3 regions of the Brevibacillus sp. 1238 genome follow, and region 2 is predicted to be linked to each of the others. Evidence: riboswitches for the same ligand, from Rfam matches in the RefSeq annotation. Region 2 holds a riboswitch; each other region holds the start of a gene.
The links. Region 2 has a riboswitch for cyclic di-GMP ahead of M2298_RS15160 (methyl-accepting chemotaxis protein). Riboswitches for the same ligand answer to the same signal wherever they lie in the genome.
Positions count from the first base shown of each region.

Region 1: linked by a shared signal. The riboswitch ahead of M2298_RS02270 (methyl-accepting chemotaxis protein) and the one ahead of M2298_RS15160 (methyl-accepting chemotaxis protein) in region 2 are both predicted to bind cyclic di-GMP.
Region 3: linked by a shared signal. The riboswitch ahead of M2298_RS27060 (GNAT family N-acetyltransferase) and the one ahead of M2298_RS15160 (methyl-accepting chemotaxis protein) in region 2 are both predicted to bind cyclic di-GMP.

Region 1 covers NZ_JARXWC010000001.1:500,739-504,018, reverse strand. Annotated here, with positions in the region: gene infC (translation initiation factor IF-3) at 1-329, opposite strand, end outside; gene moaA (GTP 3',8-cyclase MoaA) at 592-1,617, opposite strand; cyclic di-GMP riboswitch class II at 1,806-1,888, shown strand; gene M2298_RS02270 (methyl-accepting chemotaxis protein) at 2,037-3,280, shown strand, end outside.
Region 2 covers NZ_JARXWC010000005.1:336,857-340,136, forward strand. Annotated here, with positions in the region: gene M2298_RS15160 (methyl-accepting chemotaxis protein) at 48-2,021, opposite strand; cyclic di-GMP riboswitch class I at 2,094-2,194, opposite strand; gene M2298_RS15165 (methyl-accepting chemotaxis protein) at 2,417-3,280, opposite strand, start outside.
Region 3 covers NZ_JARXWC010000021.1:14,117-17,396, reverse strand. Annotated here, with positions in the region: gene M2298_RS27070 (TrmB family transcriptional regulator) at 1-494, opposite strand, end outside; gene M2298_RS27065 (hypothetical protein) at 600-782, opposite strand; cyclic di-GMP riboswitch class I at 977-1,060, shown strand; gene M2298_RS27060 (GNAT family N-acetyltransferase) at 1,301-1,849, shown strand; gene M2298_RS27055 (methyl-accepting chemotaxis protein) at 1,851-3,280, shown strand, end outside.

The DNA of each region.
Region 1 (3,280 bases), on a different contig from region 2:
TGATGATCCTCCAAGAACTTGCGGACGTTGCGAAGCTTGGTTTGAAAATCGTGTTCCTCGATGTTAGACGAAAAACGCACTTCTTTCAGCTCGATGATCTTCTGGTTTTTCCGCGCTTCTTTCTCCTTTTTCGCCTGCTCGTACTTGAACTTTCCATAGTCCATGATACGGCAAACAGGCGGTTTGGCTGTAGGAGCAACGTTTACCAGATCCAGTTCGGCTTCCTGGGCAATGCGCAACGCTTCCCTAAAAGGTACGACTCCCAATTGGCTCCCGTCAGCACCGATCAAACGGACTTCACGGGCACGGATCGCTTCGTTGATTAACATTTGATCCTTGCTAATACTTGCCACCTCCGTCAATTTCGAGAAGGAACAAAAATGTGCGAACGCATCTGCGCCCGCACATATCTCACCTAAGCAATTTCATCAGATCCAAGGATCTTTGCATAAGAGTTACCTGTCAACAGTCGTGGAAGACGTCGACGCAGGTGAGAAGCTGGGCGCCTCTGCTTGTTCTCGAAGTATGAAGTGTTTATACACTCAATTCATGATACAGGTTAGAGTTGTCTTTGTCAAGGCTTATCACACACTATCCTCCAATGTGCGACATTTCCACCTTGGGACGTTTTACGAGGCCAGGCGTCTCATCCAGCCGCTCTTCTGAATATCGTTCATCGCGCTTGCTCCAGATCGTCTGAATCTGCGCTCTGATCTCATCGTCGCTCGCTCCGTTTCGCAGCGGCTCGCGCAAGTCTTCTCCCGCAGAAGCGAACAAGCAGTTGTACATTTTGCCCTCTGCGGACAGCCTGGCGCGGGTACAGGTGGAGCAAAAAGCTTGCGTCACAGAAGAAATCAGCCCGATCTCCTGATCCCCGTCCTCGTAGCGATAGCGCGAAGCGACCTCCCCGAAGTAATTTGCCTCGATCGGAACAAGCGGCATCTCCTGGTGAATCATGCGGACGATTTCGCTGGACGGCACGACCTGATCCAGCTTCCAGCCATTGGAGTTTCCGACATCCATAAATTCAATGAAGCGCAAAGTATGCCCCTGCTCGCGGAAGTATTTGGCCATCGGCAAAATATCTTGGTCATTCACTCCCCGCTGCACGACCATGTTGATTTTCACGCCAAGACCTGCTTCAGCCGCCGCCCGTATGCCGTCCAGCACAGCTTCTACCGGATAGCCCCTGCCGTTCAATGTGCCGAACCGCTCGTTGTCCAGACTGTCGAGACTGACTGTCACGCGGTCAAGTCCTGCTTCCTTCAGAGCCTGCGCGTGGCGGACGAGCAACGAACCGTTGGTGGTCATAGCGATGTCGTGAATACCTGCTACTTTTTTTATCATTTCAATTAACACAGGCAAGCCTCTGCGCATGAGCGGCTCTCCGCCTGTAATTCTGATTTTCTGGACGCCAAGCGAGGCGAAAATGTCGGTCAGTCGAACAATCTCTTCAAATGAAAGCAGCTTGTGCTGCGGCAAAAACTCAAAGTCCGGTCCAAAAATTTCCGCAGGCATGCAGTATCTGCAACGAAAATTGCATTTGTCTGTCACGGAAATACGCAAATCGCGGAGAGGGCGATTTCGTGTATCAACGAGTGGCGACTGCTCTGGCATTGGCTGTCACTCTCCTTTTTCCTAGCGTATCATATCCACGATCGGGCGTAATAGCTTTCCTGCACTTTCGCCTGGTTGTTCCTATGCAAAACCATAATATTTTGCTTGAAAGTGTAAATAGCTCATTTTTGCTATTCCCTTTTTGAATTAATATAAGCTAATATGACTATATATTGTGAAATTGTATAACTGAAAGTGGAAGCGATGATCAGCGATTTGTATGTGGGCACTTGAATGGCTGGGAGTGAGTAGTGCAACCGACCCTATTATTGCTGTAGGGTCGGTTTATTTTATCCCAGAACATTTGTCGTGTCCACTATCGCCAATTCACTCACCAAAGCACCATTGACGTATGCTCTCTTCCCCCGTTTTGAAGCGAACGACTAAAAAAGAGAAAAGCAAAGAATCCGGAGGTCTGCATGCAATTTTTTACGAAGAAAACAAAGCCATGGACAGAGTACGTAAAATCCTCTCACACGACTGACATCGATCAAGTAGGAGAACGAGTAAAGGAGCGCTTGTCCTTTTTAGGGGTGGATCAAGACACGCTCGCCCATGTCAAAAATGCTGCCGAAACGCTTTCGCCCTTTAAAGCGAAGATTGTCGACCAATTTTACGGCGCAATCACGGCTGTTGATCAATTGCAAAAACTGATTCTCGACCACTCAACACTAGGAAAATTGAAACACACATTGGAGTTGTATCTTGAACAGTTTCTGCAGGCGAATGTGGATTACGAATACGTGAAGACGAGAATTGTGATTGGACAAGTTCACAGCCGCATTCATCTGACAGCCGATCATTTTATCTCCGCTCATCATATGTTGATTCAGATCATGACATCGATCTTGATGGAAAAATGGAGCCATCAGCCGCATCAAATGATGCAAATGGTCACATCCGTCCAAAAACTGGCAGCGTTCGATCAGCAACTGATCGTGGAAGTATATATGGAAGAGACGTTCAAATCATTTTTGTTCGGCATCTCCGACATGTTGAATCATATGACACAGCTCGATACGACCAAACAGCTCATCTCGGGCATGGACGAACAAATTGAGGAAAGCCACAGCGTGACAGCAGCTACGGAAGAAATGAGCGCTTCCATTCAGGAAGTGGCCAACCACGCTATCAAGGTGGCGGAAGGAACGGACGATGCCGTCCACTCCGCAGAACAGAGCAGGCAGATCATCAATGCCGCGCTGGGAGACATCCGGCAAGTCGGGCGCGTCTTCGAAGAGGTCATGGGCCGCGTCAACAAGCTCGATCAGGAGATTCACCAGACCCAGGATGTCGTGCATATTATTCGGGAAATCGCCGAGCAAACGAATCTGCTCGCCCTCAACGCCAGTATCGAGGCTGCGCGGGCAGGCGACCAGGGGCGCGGCTTCGCCGTTGTCGCCTCAGAAGTTCGCAAATTGGCCGAGCATACAAAAGAACAAATCAGCCAAATTACAACCAATATGGCATCGTTGCAGCATGTCTCCAATCAGGTGACCCAGCAAATGGACGATACAGGCAAACTGGTTGAGCGCTGTGTGAGTGAGGCCCAATACGCTGACGTCGCCTTGAACAAAATTGTGACCGCGATGCAGGAAATCAGCCAATCGACCTCGCAAATTGCCGCCATGACCGAGGAGCAGGCTTCTTCCGTAACGGACAT
Region 2 (3,280 bases):
ACTGTCTCATCCCTTATATCGCATCCCCCCTTTAACAGGGATGGGACCTACAGGCTAAACTTGCCAACCCCTTGTTGCAGTTCTTCCGTCACGGCGTTCAAATGCTCGACGGAACGGGCGATATCTTGAATGGCCTGAAGCTGCTCGGCTGTTGCCTCCACAACCTTTTGGGCATCAGAAGTAGCGAGCTTCGCGATATGATGCATTTCATCCACCGAGGCGCTCACCTGCTCGGAGCCTGCGGACATTTCTTCCGATGCTGCTGACACCTCCAAAATATGGGCAGCAACATTGCGGGAAGACTCCAAAATATGCGCAAAAATTTCCCGGACTTCTTCAATCATCGTGATTCCTTCGTGCGCTTCGCGGTTGCCTGTGTTCATCACTTCGACGGCATGACGGGTATCCTGTTGGATTTCGTGAATCAGTGTCGCTATTTTCGCAGCCGATTCCTCGGATTGGTGAGCGAGATTTTTCACTTCTCCGGCCACGACGGCAAAGCCTCGTCCATGCTCGCCAGCCCGCGCAGCCTCAATCGACGCATTGAGAGCGAGCAGGTTGATTTGCGACGTCAACTGGCTGATCGTATCGAGAATCCCTTCGATTTCCTTGGAGCGGCTGTTCAAACGTTCGATGGCCTCAGTTGCTTTGGTCGTTCCTTCGCCGATGCTGCCCATTTGCCGCACCGCCTGCTCCACGACAGTCGTTCCTTGCTCAGCCTGTTCCGAAGCCTCGCGCGCCGCCTCGGAAACATGCGCAGATGTCTCGGCGATTTTCACGATCCCTGCTGCCATATCATTCATGGACAGCGCGACATCTTTGGAGCTGGTCGCCTGCGCTTCCGCTCCGCCTGCAATTTGATTGATCGATTGCCCGATGCGATTGACGTTTTCCGTCGCATGCTCAATGCCTGCCGATACTTCCTGAGTAAAGCGCAGCACCTGCTCGGAAGATTGCGATACCCCCTCAATCAGACCTTTCAAGTGGGCAACAGTCTGGTTGAAGTCACGGGAAAGCACCGCAAGCTCATCCTTGCCGTCTACCGTAACGGTCTGCGTGAGATTCCCTTGCGCCACCACATTGACCACTTGGTTCAGACGCTGAATCGGTTTCACCAGGCGAACAGACAGCCAGTATACGAAAATGATCCCGAGCGCCAACACAACCAGTGAAATCGCAAGCAGCTTGATCGACAGCTCATTTACCGGAGCGTGCAAATCTTTGACCGGAGCCGTGATGAATACGCCCCAGTTCAGTTTCGTCGATGCGTACGAGGAGAACTGCGCTGTTTGCTCCTGCTGGTATTGAATAATTCCATGCCCGCCTTGCTGCGTCGCTTCAAATGCCGTTTTCAGCTCGGGAATGTCGCTTTCCAGCACGGATTGCTTCAAAATGAACTCGCTATTCGGATGCCAGATATACGTTCCTTTTTTGCTGACGAGAAAAGCATAGCCGCTGTGCCCGAATTTCTCTTCGGAAACCGTTTTTTGAATCTCATTGATTGGGATAGTAGAGCCGACATAGCCGTATTGGCGGTTGTCTTTCATCAATGGCAAAATGACCGTCACAATGTTATTGCCTGTCCGTTGGGAAACAACCGGCTCGGATACGATGATTTTCCCTTCGCCTTTTCCTGCTTCCTGAAAATGCGGACGGTCGGAAGGATTGGTTTCCTCTCCTTTGAAGTTGATGACCTTTTTGCCGCTCAAGTCATAGGAAAAGAAAAACGTTTCAAACTCAGGGTTTTTCTTTTGCGCTTCCTGAATCAGCCTCAAGTCATGCTCGAAATTGTTGTCTGAGGACATCATCTCCCCGACTGTTTCCACGATTCCGATTTTTTCCTGGAAGAAGCTGTCGATACGGATGGATAGATTGCTGGCTGTCAGTTCCGCTTCTTTGTCCAGGCTCGATGATAGCAATTGCGAAGAGCTGTAGTAGCTGGCCCCGCATACCGTGCCCAAGCTGATGATCAAAAGCAGGCACATAACGACAATTAACTTTTTCTTTAGACTTGATTCCATCACACGGTGTACCTCCTATCCTTTTTTTCACAACAAAAAAGACTGCCACCCGGACAGCCTTTTTGCGTTCGGCATGGCAACCCGGCTATCGTAGCAGCAGAGAAATGCAATCTGCTTGCCTTAGACCCGTGGCTTTGCGTCCCTGCCTTTCAACAGGTTTGCCTTTGTCATTTTTTGTCGTATTTTGTTTATAAATTTACTATAGCACACGAAAGTAAAAATGTGGGTTAACTTTCAAATAATGCCTTGGATTTTTTTCCACACGAAATCTTTACCCGATTTGTTTGATAGCTAAACTACTTTTCTTGCATAAAATTACAAAAAAGCCCCTCCAAGTAAACCATTGTGCGCTTTTCACGCCATGTCTACTTAAAGGGGATACTATCAGATCATAGCTACTTCCCAGACTCCACAGCCAAGCTGCTTAACGTATCGGTAAGCAGCTCCAGCTCTCTAAAGCTTGCCACAATTTGTTCGATCCGTTCTGTTTGTTCGTCTACACTCGCCAATACTTGCTCTACCGACGCACTCGATTGTTCCGTTACGCTATAAATCTGGGTGATTTCATCCACAATCCGCAGCGAGCCATTCTCCAACGCATGAATGAGCGTCTCAACCTCGCCCGCTTGAATGACAACGCTATTCGCGTTATTTGTAATTTGTTTTAATATGGATTCTGTGTGCTGCGCAGCGTTTTGACTGTCTACAACAGCGGCTTGTCCGGTAATGATTTGCTTGGCAAGGTCGCTTGTTTTATTTTGGATATCCACCAATATGCCTGCTATTTCTTCCGTCGATTGCTGTGAATGGACAGCCAGCTTCCTCACTTCATCAGAAACCACGGCAAAACCCCGCCCGTGCTCTCCCGCACGCGCTGCTTCGATGGCAGCATTCAAGGCCAGCAGGTTGGTTTGGTTGGAGATCTCGCTAATCTTGGAAAGAACAGAACCGATTTGCTGATTTCGTTCATGAAGCTCGTTCATCAACGTCACGGTTTTATCGATGATCGTACTGATATGAGCCATTTGTTTCGTTAGCGTCGACACCTGTTCATTTCCTTCTTCCGTTACCTTCACAGTCGCTAATGTTAAATCTTTCATGCGCTGCGAACTGGCGGCTACTCGCTGAACTCCATGATTTGAATCTTGTACGGAGTTGGAGATATCGCCGACACTTGCTGCCTGCAGTTGCACGCCTTTAGCCACCTCGGAAAAAGACGTCAATACTTCCCGAGAGACGCGTTCCGTAAAAAGGACATT
Region 3 (3,280 bases), on a different contig from region 2:
TGCCCAAACAGCACGGTAAAAACAGAAATGCCTGCCTCTGTGCACGCATCTACACTTTCCTGGATAGCCGGCACCTGCGGCTCCCAGATCGACAGCCATACTTCTCCTGTCGCCTGCTTGATCATTTGCCGCATCTCCGTCAGCACCAGTTCGTCGCCGCTGATTCGGCGAATCACATCGACTTCTTGCTCAGACTCCAAAGCGGACAAGCTTTTTTCCAAATAGTCGAAGGACTGCTCGAACTGTCCACGCAATCTGCGAATCAACTCTCTGGCCGCAAGCGGCGCGTAAGTCACAGGCTCTGAAGGCACCGTATAGACCGCCCCTTTTTCCAGCAGCTTGCCTATGACCTCGTAAATCATCGAGCGCGGTACGCCGGAGCGCTTGCTGATTTCGTATCCGGTAATCGGAGAATGCTTCAACAAGCCAATGTAAGCCTTGCACTCGTATTGGGAAAAACCGAGCTTTTGCAACTCTTTGTAAATGTCGTCCATATCGTCCTCTTTAGTCGTTAGTCTTATACTCACTATAATACCTCTCCCGCCAAACATGCAACAAAAAAAGCCCTCGGCATTCGAGAGCTTTTTTCACACATGCTGTTAAGCGATTTCTTTCACTTTAATATAAGAAACGTTTCGCACATTGATGACGATATCGTCGTACTGGAGCCATCCATCTTTCTGGTTGGCGACCATCTGGATGATCTCTTCCGGTTCTGTCGTCTCAATGCGGATCACTTCTCCCCCTGAAAAGTGAAATTCGATTGTTTTCGTCTCTGCCATCCTCTCATCCCTCCTCTTCTCTCTATCTTTATCGGATGGATGGTAAAATTTTGTTACGCTACTCTTACCGTTACCTTAATTCTGACTATTTTTATAAAGAATTGGTTATTTTTACCCTACCAAAACTTGACAAGACTGTTTCTTTTGGATTATATTTTGCATGATTCGACATGACTATACATTTTTCGCAAACTGAATGACAAAGGCAAAGTCATCGAAAGGTGGCGACGCAAAACCACGGGTCTAAAGTCTTCGACCATGACAGCCGGGTTGCCATACATCATGTGCGTAATTGTGCGATGATGGTGACTGAAAGCTGTTCCCGTGTGTGGAATGGCCTTTTTTGTGTGAAAAACGTCTCGACGTTTTTCAAGAAATTGGATGTGGCCGCTTGCGGTCAACAAAACGGTCATGGCCGTTTTGTGTGCAATCTCATAGAAAGGAGGCGCCAGTCCATCTATCAACAGTAAACTTGTACATGAAAAAACAAAAGAGAGATAAAAATGGAGTGGAGTATTATGTACAAACTGGTTGATTCAGTAGAGTCTTTGGCGAGTTTTCACCAAATCAAGGAGAGCGTTTGGACCTCCATGGGCTTTGAAATGGAATACGTCAAAAATGGTTCCGATGCTTATTTGCTATTGTCAGAAGATGACGAAGCAGGCGGTACTTTTGAATTTACGCCACATGAAAAATCTTCTGCTTTTCTCCGCAATTTGTTTCAGGACGTGTTGAGCGCCGATATGAAAGTGGTGGAAGTAGACAGTTTCGCTGTCTTGCCGAAATACCGTGGAAAACTGGGACGTTGGGGCGTTGCCCTCATGATCGATTATGCTGAAAAACACGGTTATACGCATGCAGTCGGTTTAGCAGACCCGGCTTTTTTTCAGTTGATTAATACAAAATACAACGTCAAAGCGACACAAGTGAAGGATATGGTCTATTACAAAGGGGCGAACGCCATCCCGACCATTTTTCACCTGCAGGAAGCCTATACAAGCAAGGACCATCCCGCATTTTCCTGGTATCAAACGCTTTGCAAACAAATAAAAGTTGAGGTTAGCTGACATGGAACTTTTACAAAGAAGAAATAATTGGGTCGTCATTGTTTTTGCAAGCATCATTACCGTGGTGCAAATCGTGAATCTCATCATGGGAGTGCCGATTTCCTTCGTCTTGACTGTGCTCGGTATTTTGTACGGAGTGCTGGCGCCGTTCGCGTATTTGTCCAATCGTCCGGCGTGGCGCGACAAAATGGCTCCATTCATGAAGTTTTTCAACTTCGCGGTAATCGGCATCTTCATGTTCATAATTACCGGGCTTGATCCTTGGCTGGTCAATATTATGACCATCATGTTCTTCGTAGCCGTCATGGGGATTTATCAGGACAGGCTGATCAACATTTTGACGATCGTGGCAGCGCTCGGGATCGTCACGTACTACTTCCTGACAAATGGCGAGGCGATTTTTTATACCTCCAATCCGGTTCATTTGATGTACTACCTGCTTACCTTCTGCTTCGTATCGGCAACAAGCATGATGCACGCGATATTCAACAACAGACTGCAACAGGAAAGCGAAGAACAGAAGCAACAGGCGATCGCTTCCAAAGAATCGCTGCAACGCATTTTGGATCAGATCAACGAATCGCTCAGCTCTGTGCAGGAATACCAGGAGAATCTGAACAAGGTGACGGATGGCGTGAATGTCCGGGCAGTTGAAACCGTCGCTTCCCTTCAGGAAATCATGCGCTCCTTCTCTGTGCAAACCGACAACACAAACGAGCTGCGCCGCGAGATGGGCACGACCAATCTCCAGGTAGAAGACATGACTCGTTCTGTCACAGAGATGCACGATTACGTAGAATCGACGAAAGAAGCGACCAATGAAAGCGGCAAGCGCATCAATAACATCGGCAGCGACTTTGAACGCTTCATCAAGGACATCCAGGATACGAACCGACTGATTCAAGAGCTGAACAAAGAAACGGAATCGATTGAAAAAATCATCCAAACGATCTCCGATATTTCGGCACAGACCAACCTGCTCGCACTCAATGCCACCATCGAGGCGTCCAGAGCCGGTGAGCATGGCCGTGGCTTTGCCGTCGTAGCGGATGAAGTGCGCAAGCTGGCCGAGTCTTCCAAAGTATCCTCCGAATCGATCTCGACCTTATTGATGACGATTCGCGAAAAAATGAAGCTCGTTTCCGACATGATCTCCGAGTCCCAGGTGTCTTTTGAAAAGAACAGCGAAGGCATTATGGAGGTCCAAGAAATGTTTACAAACGTGGACAACTACATGCACAACTTCGCGGAAAAAACCAAAAATCTGCAAGAGTTCATCGTCCACGTGCACAGCATGATCCAGGAAGTCAATGCAAAAGTCGAAGTCAACGCAGACATTACCGACAAGAACAAGGAAAGCCTCGAAGAAGTTCTCGTGCTCGTCTCTGACCAAAAAGAAGAGATCGTCAAAGTATCTGGCGGCTTCGAAAA